Regions from separate parts of the Escherichia sp. MAL-1 genome, predicted to be linked through region 1. Evidence: predicted binding sites of a transcription regulator. Region 1 holds the regulator's gene; the other holds the start of a gene.

Region 1 (7,920 bases):
GGAAGACATCATGCATACGCTGGCGGCAAAAATGGGGTTTGCCCTGCGGCATAATGTGATTGAAGCACATGGGCTCTGTGCGGCATGCGTGGAAGTGGAAGCGTGTCGTCATCCTGAACAGTGCCAGCATGATCACTCTGTGCAGGTGAAAAAGAAACCGCGTTAAGAGGGCGTACATCCTTGTACACGTCGGGCAGGAGGGATTAATTACCAGCGATATTCATTGCGGGTTTCCCAATCCACGACCTCTTTTTCTGCCTGATCTTTCTGATAACCATAACGTTCCTGGATTTTACCGACCAGTTGATCACGTTTACCTTCAATGATCGTCATATCATCATCGGTCAGTTTGCCCCATTGCTCTTTCACTTTACCTTTAAACTGTTTCCAGTTACCGCCGGCTTCATCTTTATTCATAATCAAGACCTCATCGTTAGGTTGTGAATGAGAGTACGTTCACTTTTCTTCTGAACGTGAGATTAAGTGTAGTCAGCAATTTGGCTTAGGATAATTTATTCAGAATTTTTAACCGTCACGTTGCGGCAAACCAGGTACCGTTACGCCAGTGACGCCGCCAGATAGCCGCCAGAGAAAGCCCGCGCAACGCCAGAAAGACGGTTAATGCCAGCCACAAACCATGATTACCCAGCCACGGCAGCGTAAGGAGCGTCAGCGCAAAACCTGCGGCGGCCACCGCCATACTGTTACGCATTTCGGCGGCACGCGTTGCGCCTATAAACATGCCGTCCAGCAGATAACACCAGACGCCAACCAACGGCAAAATCACCTGCCAGATAAGATAGCGGTCAGCCAGCTGCTGAATCTGGGTTAACGACGTCAGCAACGCAATGATGTGTTCCCCTGCCAGCAAATAAACCACCGAAAACAGTAACGCTACAATCCCCGACTGGCGGCACGCTGCCCGCCATACATCCAGCAACTGGCTACCGTCGCGCGCACCGTATGCCTGACCGGAGTGCGCTTCAACCGCGTAGGCAAAACCATCAAGCGCATAGGCGGTAAAGGTGAGTAGCGTCATCAGAACCGCGTTAACAGCGATAATGTCACTCCCCAGTCGCGCACCAAGTACGGTGATCGCGCCGAAACAGAGTTGCAACAACAGCGAACGCAGCATGATATCGCGGTTAAGCGCCAGCAAGCGACGGAAGTTTCCTCGCCAGGCAGTTTTCAGCATTTCGCCGGAAATTCCGCGTAGTTTGAGGATTTTACGCACCATTAGCAGACCAATCAGCAATGTTGCATATTCCGCAATAACCGTCGCCAGCGCCGCGCCCTGCACGTTCATATGCAGCCCCATCACTAGCCAGACATCCAGCACAATGTTGAGGATATTGCCGACCACTAACAAAATTACTGGCGCACGGGCATATTGCACGCCGAGTAACCAACCGAGTAATACCAGATTCGCCAGCGACGCCGGTGCGCTTAACCAGCGGATTTCAAGAAAGCGCCGCGCCTGTTCCAGGACTGCTTCACTACCGCCAACAATATGCAGAGCCAGATCGATAATCGGTGTACGCAGCAGCGCAATTAACGCCCCAGCCCCCAACGCCAACAGCAACGGTTGCACCAGCGCACGGGCTAATGCCTGAGGATTTTTGGCACCATAAGCCTGCGCAGTCAGCCCGGTGGTGCTCATGCGTAAAAACAGCAACAGCATAAAGAGAAAGCTGGTCGCCGTTGCACCAACCGCCACGCCGCCCAAATAAACCGGGCTATCAAGATGACCAATTACCGCCGTATCGACCAGTCCCAGCAACGGAACGGTGATATTGGAGAAAATCATGGGTAAGGCGAGATGCCAGAGTGCTTTATCAGATGAAGTGAGGAATGCCATGCAGACAAGCCTGATGAAGAGAGATGAAAAACAAACCGCGACGCCTGGCGGCATCGCGGTCTCAGAGATATGTTACAGCCAGTCGCCGTTGCGAATAACCCCAACCGCCAGCCCTTCAATGGTGAAGCTCTGCTGACGAAGGTCAACGACAATTGGTTTAAACTCGCTATTTTCTGGCAACAGTTCGACTTTATTGCCCTGTTTTTTCAGGCGCTTAACGGTAACTTCGTCATCAATACGTGCGACAACGACCTGACCGTTACGTACATCCTGAGTTTTATGCACTGCCAGCAAGTCACCATCCATAATGCCGATATCTTTCATCGACATCCCGCTGACGCGCAGCAGGAAATCAGCATTCGGCTTGAACAAGGAAGGATCGACCTGATAATGACCTTCAATATGCTGTTGCGCCAGAAGCGGTTCACCGGCAGCCACACGACCTACCAGCGGCAACCCTTCTTCCTCTTCCTGCAACAGACGAATCCCGCGTGATGCGCCGGAAACAATTTCAATAACGCCTTTGCGTGCCAGCGCCTTCAGATGTTCTTCAGCCGCGTTTGGGGAACGGAACCCCAAACGCTGCGCGATTTCCGCACGCGTCGGCGGCATACCTGTCTGGCTGATGTGATCACGGATGAGATCAAACACCTCTTGTTGCCTGGCCGTTAACGCTTTCATTCCGCCCCCTGGGTGTATATACAGTTATGCTGTGAGTATATACAGCAAAAGGCGATTTTGGAACCATAAACTGCACAATAAACCAGAGATTTATCGAAATCTGGAAGGGTTATCCAAAATGCGACCATAACAGGATGCACCAGGTTATCACGGCGACGATAATCGCAATCAGCACCGCGGCGGATCCCATATCTTTAGCGCGTCCGGAAAGCTCATGGTATTCAGAGCCAATTCGGTCAACCACTGCTTCGATGGCGCTATTGAGGATTTCCACAATCATCACCAGCATCACGGAGCTGATAAGCAGCACGCGGGTAATTGCGTCCACATCCAGCCAGCAGGCGATGACCACCGCCAACAATACCGCTACGCCTTCCTGACGGAATGCCGCTTCGTTGATCCATGCAGCGCGTAAACCTTTCCAGGAATAGCCAGCAGCTTTGATAATTCGGGTGAATCCAGTGGTATTATTGGCCATTGAAAGAACCTTTTTACATTATGAGCGTCAATATCAGTGTACCGTTAAATCCGATGATTCGGGTTTGCGTAACGCTGCGCGAAACATGAGCGGATACCACAGAATTTCCCATGACTTTCTGCTATCCTTGCCGCGCATTTGCATTATTAACCAGAGGCTTTACATCGTTTATGTCCGGCTGGCCACGAATTTACTACAAATTACTGAATTTACCATTAAGCATCCTGGTAAAAAGCAAGTCTATTCCGGCAGATCCTGCCCCGGAACTGGGGCTGGATACCTCTCGTCCAATTATGTACGTTTTACCGTACAACTCGAAAGCAGATTTGCTGACGTTACGCGCCCAGTGTCTGGCTCATGACTTGCCTGACCCGTTAGAGCCGCTGGAAATCGACGGCACGCTACTGCCGCGCTATGTGTTCATTCACGGCGGGCCGCGTGTATTCACCTATTACACGCCGAAAGAAGAGTCTATTAAGCTGTTCCACGACTATCTCGATTTGCACCGTAGCAACCCAAATCTGGATGTGCAGATGGTGCCAGTATCGGTGATGTTTGGTCGCGCGCCGGGGCGTGAAAAAGGCGAAGTAAACCCGCCGCTGCGTATGCTTAACGGCGTACAGAAATTTTTCGCCGTACTGTGGCTCGGTCGCGACAGTTTTGTGCGTTTCTCGCCGTCAGTTTCGCTGCGCCGTATGGCGGATGAACACGGCACGGATAAAACTATCGCACAGAAACTGGCGCGCGTGGCGCGTATGCACTTTGCCCGTCAACGTCTGGCTGCTGTGGGCCCACGTCTGCCTGCTCGTCAGGATCTGTTTAATAAGCTGCTCGCCTCCCGCGCCATTGCCAAAGCGGTAGAAGATGAAGCGCGCAGCAAAAAAATCTCCCATGAAAAAGCGCAGCAGAACGCGATTGCGCTGATGGAAGAGATTGCGGCGAATTTCTCTTACGAGATGATTCGCCTGACTGACCGTATTCTGGGCTTCACCTGGAACCGCCTTTACCAGGGCATCAACGTCCATAACGCCGAGCGCGTTCGCCAGCTGGCCCACGACGGTCATGAGCTGGTATATGTGCCTTGCCACCGCAGCCACATGGACTACCTGCTGCTTTCTTACGTGCTGTATCACCAGGGGCTGGTGCCGCCGCATATCGCCGCTGGGATCAACCTGAACTTCTGGCCGGCCGGGCCGATTTTCCGCCGTCTGGGGGCGTTCTTTATTCGCCGTACTTTTAAAGGCAATAAACTTTATTCCACCGTTTTCCGTGAGTATCTCGGCGAACTGTTCAGCCGTGGTTATTCCGTCGAGTACTTCGTGGAAGGCGGTCGTTCCCGCACGGGGCGTTTGCTGGATCCGAAAACCGGTACGCTGTCGATGACCATTCAGGCGATGCTGCGTGGCGGCACGCGTCCGATTACGCTGATTCCGATCTACATCGGTTATGAGCACGTCATGGAAGTGGGTACTTACGCCAAAGAACTGCGCGGCGCGACGAAAGAGAAAGAGAGCCTGCCGCAGATGCTGCGCGGTTTAAGCAAGCTGCGTAATCTCGGTCAGGGTTACGTCAACTTCGGTGAACCAATGCCGTTGATGACCTACCTTAACCAGCACGTACCAGACTGGCGTGAATCTATCGATCCCATCGAAGCGGTGCGTCCGGCATGGTTAACGCCGACGGTCAATAATATTGCTGCCGATCTGATGGTACGCATTAACAACGCAGGCGCGGCAAACGCCATGAACCTGTGCTGTACTGCGCTTCTGGCGTCACGTCAGCGCTCACTCACCCGCGAGCAGTTAACCGAGCAACTCAACTGCTACCTGGATCTGATGCGCAACGTACCTTACTCCACGGACTCTACCGTTCCTTCAGCCAGCGCCAGCGAGCTTATCGATCACGCGCTGCAAATGAACAAGTTTGAAGTCGAGAAAGACACAATCGGCGACATCATCATTCTGCCGCGCGAGCAAGCGGTGTTGATGACCTACTATCGCAACAACATTGCGCATATGTTGGTGCTGCCTTCGCTGATGGCGGCAATTGTCACCCAGCATCGCCACATCTCCCGCGACGTATTGATGGAGCACGTCAATGTGCTTTACCCAATGCTGAAAGCGGAGCTGTTCCTGCGCTGGGATCGCGACGAGTTGCCGGACGTTATCGATGCGCTGGCAAATGAGATGCAACGTCAGGGGCTGATTACCCTGCAAGATGATGAGTTGCATATCAACCCGGCGCATTCTCGCACACTACAGCTGCTGGCCGCAGGCGCGCGCGAAACGCTGCAACGTTATGCCATTACCTTCTGGCTGTTGAGCGCCAACCCGTCGATTAACCGCGGTACGCTGGAGAAAGAGAGCCGCACTGTCGCGCAACGTCTCTCCGTGCTGCACGGCATCAACGCGCCGGAGTTCTTCGACAAGGCGGTGTTCAGTTCTCTGGTGCTGACGCTGCGTGATGAAGGGTATATCAGCGATAGCGGCGACGCCGAACCGGCAGAAACGATGAAGGTTTATCAGTTACTGGCGGAGTTGATTACATCAGACGTGCGTTTGACGATTGAGAGTGCGACGCAGGGCGAAGGGTAATCAGAGAGAATTGCCGGATGCGGCGAAAACGCCTTATCCGGCTTACCATGATCTGCAAATTCAATAAATTGCGATCTGTTGTGTAGGCCTGAGAAGCGCAGCGCATCAGGCAACCCAGAAGAAAGCCGGATGATCATCCGGCTTTTTTACATCATCAGAAATGCCAGTAACTCATTGCCAGCCCTAAAAACAGTACCAGACCAACATAGTTATTATTCATAAATGCTTTAAAGCAGGCTTCACGCTCGCGGTTGGCAATCAGTTTTTGTTGATAAACAAACAGCGCGCCAGCCACCAGAATTGACCAGTAATATCCCCAGCCTAAGCCATTTAACTCACCGATGATCGCCATCAGCGCCAGTACGCCAATCTGCAAAATACCAATAATCAATTTATCGTATTGGCCGAACAGGATTGCGGTGGATTTAATGCCAATCTTCACATCATCATCGCGGTCAACCATCGCATACTGCGTGTCGTAAGCCACCGCCCAGAGAATATTGGCGAGGAACATTAACCAGCAACTCAATGGCACCGACTCACTCACAGCGGCAAAAGCCATTGGAATCGACCAGCCAAACGCCGCGCCCAGCACCACTTGCGGTAGATGGGTATACCGCTTCATAAACGGGTACACCCACGCCAGCGCTAGCGCGGCAATCGACAACAGAATGGTCATCGTATTCAGCGTCAGCACCAGTAAAAACGAAATCAGTACCAGCACGACAAACAGCGCGCGCGCCTCTTTCTCTGTTACCGCGCCGCTGGGAAGTGGTCGGTTCGCCGTGCGCTTAACATGACCATCAAACTTGCGGTCAGCATAATCATTCACCACACATCCGGCAGCGCGCATCAGCCAGACACCCGCGACAAACACCGCCAGGATCCAGAGCTGGGGAACGCCCGGTGTCGCCACCCACAACGCCCATAATGTTGGCCAGAGCAGCAGTAACGCGCCAATTGGCTTATCCGTACGCATTAAGCGATGAAACGCCAGCAGCTTATTCTGCGTCAGACTCCACTCCATATTTTTTTCCTCTTAGTACAACGGTGACGCCGGTAAAAACAGTTCTGTTAGCAACAGCGGTTTACCGCTTAATCGCAGGCGGGAACGTCGCCCCCACAGCCCGGCATCACGGCCTATCTCAATAAAGTCCCGGGTTAATGTCGATGATGTGAACAGATAGCGTCCTAACGGCGTTTTACCCAATTTTTGTAACGCCAGCTCCGGCCCGCTTAACGTTGACACAGGAACGACGGTACGACCGGCAAGCCACGGTTCACCATCGGCACATAACAAAATTTCACGTAACCAGTAACGAGACTCTTTCGGCAGCAGCGGCAGTTCTTCGGGGATTTCATTCTGCTCGACAAACCCTTCGCGGATCATCGTCACGCTTACCGTTTTTCCCTGCTGTTCAAAACGTTTTGTCATGGAATCCTCCAGCAACAGCCAGTCGAGCAGTTGCGGATCCAGGGCAGGGATCTCTTTAAAATAGCGCAGCGCACGCAGTTGCGTTAACGCGGGGTGTGACATGCCGAACTCTCCGTTACATAACGTAAAGGCATTGTATCGCAGAAAAGTGTTTACGGGAGATGTAAAGCAAATTAAGTGATCTAATACGCAACAAAAACGCAACAATCGCATGAAGTGGTAAAACGATGTTGAACCTTACGCTTTACCGATGCCCGTGCTGGCGAGGGCAACCGTAGGGGCATCACCGTCCAGGATGCCAGGAACGGTGATGTTTTCCTTTACTTAAACACCCTTATTCATTATACGATGAGCTCGCCAACTCGCAGTAAAAATTGGGAAAAGCGCATATTTACCATGAGATTTGGAGCTAAAAAGTGTTTCCTGAGTAAGATTAACAGGCAACATCTCATGTCTGGATTTGTAGATATACGTGGAATTCCAATTGGTATCTTTTGTAGGATTCAACATATCATGTAAGCGCTGGGAGCTTACCACCATAACTGGCCCATCATCGACTGAGGAGAACAGGATAAAGATATTATCGTTTCGTGTTAATTCATTCGTGTTAAAGGTTCTTAAATTATCTTCAGTTTCTATAAATATAGGTGAAACATCATCACTACGAATCCACTCTTTATAAAGATGCCAAACATTTGCTTTGATCATATCATCCGTTGATCGTAAGGCCTGATCGATAAGTTGGATAAAAAAATTGTTATTTTTATCAATTAGCCATTTATTCGTATTAAATCTGTTAATAAAATCGATCATCTGTTGGGTATCGAAATTCACCTCACTGAATCGATGTTGACGCATAAAATCATCGAACTTG
Region 2 (7,920 bases), 2.2 Mb from region 1:
GAATTAGAGGTAAAAACGCCCTACCGGGCCATGAATCACCCGGTCATTGGAGTAGTAACCAAAGCAGATTTAGCCAGCATGGAACAAATATCTTTGGTGAAAAGTTGGTTACGGGAAGCTGGAGCGCACAACGTGTTAGTAACCAGTGCAGTTAATAACAATGGAGTTACAGAACTTTTTGCCTTGCTGCATACAGAAGAAGGCTGTTGTTAATTTCGATTGGTTCTCGGATGAGAATGATGACGGTGATACACAGATAAGAATCAATGAGCAATGAGGGTTGCCAGGCAACCCTCATTGAATAAAACGGGAATTACTTCGCTTCGCCGTTTTTCATTTCGCCCATAGCTTTCAGCTTTTTGGAGATATCGCGGCGTTCTTTGGAGAGCTCGGCATTTTTGATGATGTAATCGTCAACGCGATCTTCATAGTCACCTTTCATGCTGGCGATGATGCCCTGGATTGCTTCAACGCTCATCCCCGGCTTGATGTAATCGCTCAGGTTGTCCAGCAGCAGGACGCGCTTCTGGTTGTCACGGATCTTTTTCTCAACGTCCTGAATTTCACGTTGCAGTTTGTTCTTACGACGGAACAGACGAACAAATTCCAGTACGTCCTGGAATGAAGGCTTGGTAGTTTCCATTTTTATACCCCTGATAATGTGAGAGTCGGATTCGTTTAAGCAACCGCTATTCGTTAGGGCCAACATTACTCATAGCTGCCGCAGATGACAATGCTTTTATCCCTTTTCACTATCATACCCTTTATCCTTGCTGAATCGAAGCAGCAGCAAGATGATTCTGAAGTTCAGGAATTATTTGCGCAAGGCCCGGCAAATCAGATTCGATAGCAACTCAAGCTGATGCGCCGTTTCCATGTTCAGCCACACATAACCATAGATTGGTGTTTCCACAACCTTCAGGTCATGGTGGTTATTGAGCAACTGACGCAGCTCTTCCACAGCATCGTTCAATTTTTCCGTATTGGCAAAAACCGGCTGCGGATTACCTTCGTACAGCGCATGAACAAGGCTCAGCAGTATTTGCTGCATCATGTGTTGCGTATTACCGTGAAGGAGATCGGTGAGTAACATCGATGGAGATCGGTTCGTGTCACTTTCACAGAACCGTTTTTAAATTACCTTCACTGATCTCCTTCGGTCAACGGAGATTGTATTTTCCGCATTGATTCTCCTTTAAGTTCGATCTTGATACTGCCATGAACCAGTCGATCTAGGATGGCATCCGCATGTGTGGAGTCTCCGATCATTTTGTACCAGTTTTCCACCGGCAACTGGCTCACTACGATGATTGAGCCTCGTTGGTACATCAGATCCACTATTTCCAGCAGGTCGCTACGCTGTTCTGATGAGAGAGGTTCCAGCCCCCAGTCATCCAGAAGCAGCAGATCGCTATTATTCAGCCTGGTCAAAAGTTTGCTGTATCTTCCATCAGCATGCCCCTGATAGCACTGTTCCATCAGCGCTTTAAGGCGATAATAGTAGACCTTGTATCCCTGTCGGCAGGCATTATGACCAAGTGCACATGCCAGGAACGTTTTACCGCTGCCGGTGGCCCCGGTCAGTAAAATATTTTGTTTCAGGGTTAACCAGTTTCCCTGACTGAGTGAACGGATGAAGGCCCTGTCCAGCCCTCTATTGTTACGATAATCCAGCTTTGATAACTCAGCATTAAGTCTGAACCGTGCATGTTTGATCAGACGCTCTGCCTTCCTGTTTTCACGGCAGGTTAGTTCTTCTGCTGTCAGTAATGACAGGCGTTCTTCGAAGCCCAGCTCCTGGTATGTGCCCGGCTGAGCAAGTTGCTTTTTAAGCGCATCACGGAAGCCGGTGAGTTTAAGTGCGGTCAGTTGTTCGTAAAGATGATTCATCATTGGATCCCGTATCAGTGGTAATACTCACTGCCGCGTACGTTTTCGTGTTCCATCGTGGATAACAGATCTGGTTTTGGATCCTGAACAGGTTGTTTATCCAGACCTTTTTCCAGGATCGATTTAATACCTGACAGACGCCATACCTTTGTTTTCAGAGCTCTTGCACATGCTGCATTAAGTCTGGCTTTACTGTATTTTTTATGAAGGTTCAGGAGTCCAAGGCAGAAGCGATAGCTTTGTTCCGGATGTGGACGAGAGTTCAGTATATGAAGCACATAACTATGAGTTTCACTGCCTATGTGCCCCGCCCATTCCAGAAGACGCTCTGGCGTCCAGGTGGCATGCTGTCGATGAGCTTCAGGCATGTGCTCGTTGCGGGTACTGTAGCCATAAGTACGCTTGCGCGGGTGCACAGCAACCTCCTGCCCCTGATTGAAGAGTCTTACCAGTTCTCCGGAGATCCATGCTTCCAGTTGCTGGCCTAACAGCGAACATGGAACCGAGTAGTAATGTTTGTCGATTTCCACGTGGTAATCGGCATGAACTCTGACTTTCTTCACCAGGGTGTAACTGTAACTGGCTTCAGGAAGAGGCTTCAGTGCGGGTTTATCAAGCTGGATGAAGAGTTCTGCACGTGAATAACCCAACTTCTGCATTATTTTGTTATTCAGTCTTTCCAGCAACTCCCGAATGCGCTGATTAAGCGATGCAAGGCTGTAGAAGATCTCATGCCTGATTCGGGCCATGATCCAGCGTTCAACAACCTGAACGCCAACTTCAGCTTTGGCTTTATCTTTCGGTTTACGTGGCCGCGCAGGCAAAACTGCGACATTATAATGCTCAAGCATCTGCTGGTAGGTAGGGTTAACGTCAGGATCATACTTACATGCCCTGGATGTGGCGCTTTTCAGATTGTCCGGAACAACAAGTTCAGGAACGCCACCCAACCACTGGAAGCAGCGAACATGACTCATCACCCAGTCTTCAAGCTGCTGAGACCAGGTGGCCTCTGCCCATGTGTAACTTGATGCCCCGAGAACAGCTACGATGACCTGAGCAGTTCTTATTTCTCCGGTCTCAGGGTCGGTAACGCCAACGGTAGGTCCACAGTAATCAACGAAAAGTTTTTCGCCAGCTTTATGTACCTGACGCATTGATGGTGAAGTGGTTTTGAGCCATTCACGGTACATCCGGCAGTAATGGTTATAGCTGTAAAAACCGCCTGGATTACGCTCACAGTATTCTTCCCAGAGTAGCTGCAGCGTCACGCATTTATTACGCAGTTCCCGGTGTACTGTAGCCCAGTCAGGCAGAGAGTGCTTCTTCATCTTAACCTGGGTCTGAAGGAACGCATGTTTTAGTTTTGTATCATCCCATCCTGTAGGTAAGGGCCACTGCTTTATGCCAAGTTGAGCCGCCCGATTAGCATATCTGGATACAACGGAAGGGGAGATTGCAAGACTACGACCAATTTGTCGATGGCTGAGTCCAACACCGTATTTAAGCCTAAGAATTTCTTTAAGTTTTCTCATAGAAATTGGAACTGTTGGCATAGGTATCCTTTACCGGAATGGCAAAAGATACAGATCAACACACCTGTGAAGTTCCAATAACATTGATGGAGATCACTGAATAACAAAATGAGTCAAAAGTGATCTCCATCGATGTTATTCAGCGATCTGTTCAAATGTTATTACCCGATCTCGATGGAAGTTATTGAGTGATCTCCTTTCATGAAAATACGCATCATGTGCTGGGTATCACGAAGTTTTTGCGCGTTCAATAACACGAAATGGCTGGGGCGCGTGGCCCAGTATGCATTGATTTGCAACTCCAGCATACAAACCAGATTGCGGTTAATGGTCTGGATACCTTCATATATCGATTTTGGAATACGGGTTTCTTTGCTGGCGGGCGCAATCAGTCCACGCATTTTCACGGCATCGGTCAGGAGTTTTTGTAGATGGCTTTCCAGACGTGGGCGTTCGAGTAAGTTCGGTGAGAATGCAGATTGATAGACCCGATTATACTCGGTCAGACTTTTCGCCAGTTGAATGCGCCAGTGGATGAACGCCCGTTGTGGCCAGATACCGGTAAACAACATTGCCAGTAAAGAGCCGAGGATCACATCGCCGCTTCGCCATAACGCCGTATCAATTTCACCTGTCGGGGAACCCACAACAATTGCCAGCGTCACCCCAATCAATAAACCTTGATACGGTTTCTTGCCCAGCGCCAGCCAACCGCAAAGGAACATGGCCGCCGCGCACCAGACTAACATCAGCGGTAACGAGATTAACTCCAGTTGCAGAGCGATAAGACCTAAAATCGAACCCAACACCGTACCGCCAATACGCTCAAAGGCGCGAGGGACAACGTTACCCCAGAACGAGATTGGCCCCATAATCACCACCATGGTGACCAGCGGCCAGGTGCTTTCCGGGATAGTAAACAGGCGGATAATGAGAAAAGTGAGCAGGAATGCCAGCGCGACCCGAGTACCATGCACAATGCGGTAATGGCGGTATACCCGGATTTCAAACGGGCTTAATGACTTATCGGCACGCACGCAGAAACTCCGTAATGAGATTAAAAGCGCTCATAACTCATCTGTCGGCCAGAAGGCGCGCCTCTGAATTATCCGACGGACAAACCGGGAACAGTGTAATTTCCCGGCAGGAGCGAAAAAATTGAAAGGCGCATCTTACTCTTTTCGCTTTCAAAAAAAAGAGTGGTCATCGCGTTAACACACCGCCCTGAGATGAATTAGTGATGTTTTGGCTGCACCGCAACATACATTTCGATATCCCAGTACCCATCTTCCGCGCCATTGTTCAAATAAACCTCGAAGCAGGGCTTTGGTAACATTTCATAAGCACTGTCCTGCAAGAGACTATTAAAGAACTGATACCAGGGTTTAGCAAAATCATCACCGACTACACGAGCTACCGCCACCGCATACTGACCACCTGTAATTTCTGTCAGAATGACGCCCTCACTGTTTTCGGGAAGCGTAAAGTAACCCGGCACCGTCACGACGGTGTCGCAGCGTAATTTTTCGGCGGGTGTTTCATCTGGATTGTCGTAATAGACAGCAACCCACTCCTTCGGCACAATATTTTTGCTATCTACCCACATCATCAACTGCTCAAAGCCTTTCTTTACCGTCTGTTCCCACGGGCCAACGAGATGGAAACCTGCAACGGTACGTTTCTCTTCCTGCTTAATCTCGTAGTTCATGACGCCTCCATTGATACTGTTTTTATATACAGTATAGTTGCAAAATTAAAACCACAAGGAATGAGTGTTGATTATGCGAGCAGACTCGCACTCCTGCCAGTCTGCTGCAAAAGAAAGGTCAGGCCTTATGGTGGAAATAATCACTCAGGCGAGAAAACATGCTGCCTTCCCCGACAGATTCCAGGGTAACCAGCGGCCAGTGCGCCACCTGTTTATCACGGTCGTAAAGTTCAATTTCCCCTACCCGCTGATGGGCGCTAATTGGCGCGGTGAGTTCTTTACCATCAAGGGTATATTTGGCTTTGATATGTGGAATTTCGGCTTTCGGTAGCACCATCCAGAACTCTTGTTCCGTTCCCAGGTCGATATTTTCTTTATCGCCATACCAGATGCGTTCCGTTCCGACCTTTTTCCCACGGTGCAAAATTTGCACCGTAGTAAAGTTTTGTTGCCCCCAACGCAGTAATTTTCTTGCCTCTTCCTCACGACCTTTTGCACTGTCAGCCCCCATTACCACTGCAATGAGACGACGCTGCCCATCTACAGCCGAAGCAATGAGATTAAACCCGGCACCAGAAGTATGACCCGTTTTCAGGCCGTCAACATTCATGGTTTTATCCCACAACAACCCGTTACGGTTTTGCTGGGTGATACCGTTCCAGGTGAGACTTTTCTCACTGTACATATGATAAAACTCGGGCTCGCCGTGGATGATAGCACGAGAAAGCACAGCTAAATCATAAGCCGAGCTATGCTGGCCAGGTGCATCCAGACCATGCACTGTTTCAAAATGCGTATCCTTGAGATGCAGCTTCTCGGCATAGTTGTTCATCATTTCAACAAACTGCCGTTGCCCACCGGCAATATAGTCAGCCAGAGCAACACAAGCGTCATTTCCGGAATCCACAATTAAACCACGGCTTAAATCACGTACCGATACGCGATCGCCCTCTTTCAAAAACATCAGTGAAGAACCGACAAACACCGGATTATCTTTCGCCCACGCATCGCGCCCCACGGTGACAATATCGTCTGGCGTAATGCGATGACTATCGATAGCGCGATCCACGACATAACCCGTCATCAGCTTTGTCAGGCTGGCGGGATTGCGCTGTTGATGCTCATTACCCGCGGTGAGGATCTGACCGGTGGTGTAATCCATCAATACCCAGGACCCGGCATGAATCTCTGGAGGCTGAGGTGAAAAAGGAATGTTTTCCGCCGCAAAACCAGACGATAAGTTAAAAACGAACAAAGAAGCAGCAATAATAAGACGGCGTTTCAACAGCAAACCCTCAGGAGTTTCAAATAGCTGTTCTTTTTACGGAAATACTTATGAACTGGCTGGAATAAAGTGCAAGAAAATGTGACTACCCTCTCATTTTTATCTGACATGATCTGTTGCCACTCGCTGCCAAATTGTGGCGCTAAAGCTGATTAGCACGGTGATATTTGATACTCTGGCAGACAGCAGAAATAACGGATTTAACCTAATGATGAATGACGGTAAGCAACAATCTACCTTTTTGTTTCACGATTACGAAACCTTTGGCACGCACCCCGCGTTAGATCGCCCTGCACAGTTCGCAGCCATTCGCACCGATAGCGAATTCAATGTCATCGGCGAACCCGAAGTCTTTTACTGCAAGCCCGCTGATGACTATTTACCCCAGCCAGGAGCCGTATTAATTACCGGTATTACCCCGCAGGAAGCACGGGCGAAAGGAGAAAACGAAGCCGCGTTTGCCGCCCGTATTCACTCGCTTTTTACCGTACCGAAGACCTGTATTCTGGGCTACAACAATGTGCGTTTCGACGACGAAGTCACACGCAACGTTTTTTATCGTAATTTCTACGATCCTTACGCCTGGAGCTGGCAGCATGATAACTCGCGCTGGGATTTACTGGATGTTATGCGTGCCTGTTATGCCCTGCGCCCGGAAGGAATAAACTGGCCTGAAAATGATGACGGTCTACCGAGCTTTCGCCTTGAGCATTTAACCAAAGCGAATGGAATTGAACATAGCAACGCCCACGATGCGATGGCTGATGTGTACGCCACTATTGCGATGGCGAAACTGGTAAAAACGCGTCAGCCACGTCTGTTTGAATATCTCTTTACCCATCGTAATAAACACAAACTGATGGCGTTGATTGATGTTCCGCAGATGAAACCCCTGGTTCACGTTTCCGGAATGTTTGGGGCATGGCGCGGCAATACCAGCTGGGTGGCACCGCTGGCGTGGCATCCTGAAAATCGCAATGCCGTAATTATGGTGGATTTGGCAGGAGACATTTCGCCATTACTGGAACTGGATAGCGACACATTGCGCGAGCGTTTATATACCGCAAAAACCGATCTTGGCGATAACGCCGCCGTTCCGGTTAAGCTGGTGCATATCAATAAATGTCCGGTGCTGGCCCAGGCGAATACGCTACGCCCGGAAGATGCCGACCGACTGGGAATTAATCGTCAGCATTGCCTCGATAACCTGAAAATTCTGCGTGAAAATCCGCAAGTGCGCGAAAAAGTGGTGGCGATATTCGCGGAAGCCGAACCGTTTACGCCTTCAGATAACGTGGATGCACAGCTTTATAACGGCTTTTTCAGTGACGCAGATCGTGCAGCAATGAAAATTGTGCTGGAAACCGAGCCGCGTAATTTACCGGCACTGGATATCACTTTTGTTGATAAACGGATTGAAAAGCTGTTGTTCAATTATCGGGCACGCAACTTCCCGGGGACGCTGGATTATGCCGAGCAGCAACGCTGGCTGGAGCACCGTC

Evidence for each region. Region 1 encodes LexA, which represses DNA repair genes until DNA is damaged. Its sites were predicted from a motif close to TNCTGTATGTACATACAGNA; they were not measured.
Region 2: sbmC (DNA gyrase inhibitor SbmC) is a predicted target of LexA. The motif match lies at 5,148-5,167, and genes of this name have one in related genera.

What each region holds. Positions count from the first base shown of each region.
Region 1 covers NZ_CM129609.1:4,572,042-4,579,961, forward strand. Annotated here, with positions in the region: gene zur (zinc uptake transcriptional repressor Zur) at 1-166, shown strand, start outside; gene ACU8XX_RS22860 (CsbD family protein) at 208-417, opposite strand; gene dinF (MATE family efflux transporter DinF) at 533-1,858, opposite strand; gene lexA (transcriptional repressor LexA) at 1,931-2,539, opposite strand; gene dgkA (diacylglycerol kinase) at 2,649-3,017, opposite strand; gene plsB (glycerol-3-phosphate 1-O-acyltransferase PlsB) at 3,188-5,611, shown strand; gene ubiA (4-hydroxybenzoate octaprenyltransferase) at 5,766-6,638, opposite strand; gene ubiC (chorismate lyase) at 6,651-7,148, opposite strand; partial or broken gene ACU8XX_RS22895 (SopA family protein) at 7,371-7,920, opposite strand, start outside.
Region 2 covers NZ_CM129609.1:1,879,371-1,887,290, reverse strand. Annotated here, with positions in the region: gene ACU8XX_RS09050 (EutP/PduV family microcompartment system protein) at 31-213, shown strand; gene ACU8XX_RS09045 (DUF496 family protein) at 314-643, opposite strand; partial or broken gene ACU8XX_RS09040 (hypothetical protein) at 815-1,066, opposite strand; gene istB (IS21-like element ISEc12 family helper ATPase IstB) at 1,144-1,890, opposite strand; gene istA (IS21-like element ISEc12 family transposase) at 1,905-3,446, opposite strand; partial or broken gene ACU8XX_RS09025 (FUSC family protein) at 3,635-4,462, opposite strand; gene sbmC (DNA gyrase inhibitor SbmC) at 4,660-5,133, opposite strand; gene dacD (serine-type D-Ala-D-Ala carboxypeptidase DacD) at 5,252-6,418, opposite strand; gene sbcB (exodeoxyribonuclease I) at 6,627-7,920, shown strand, end outside.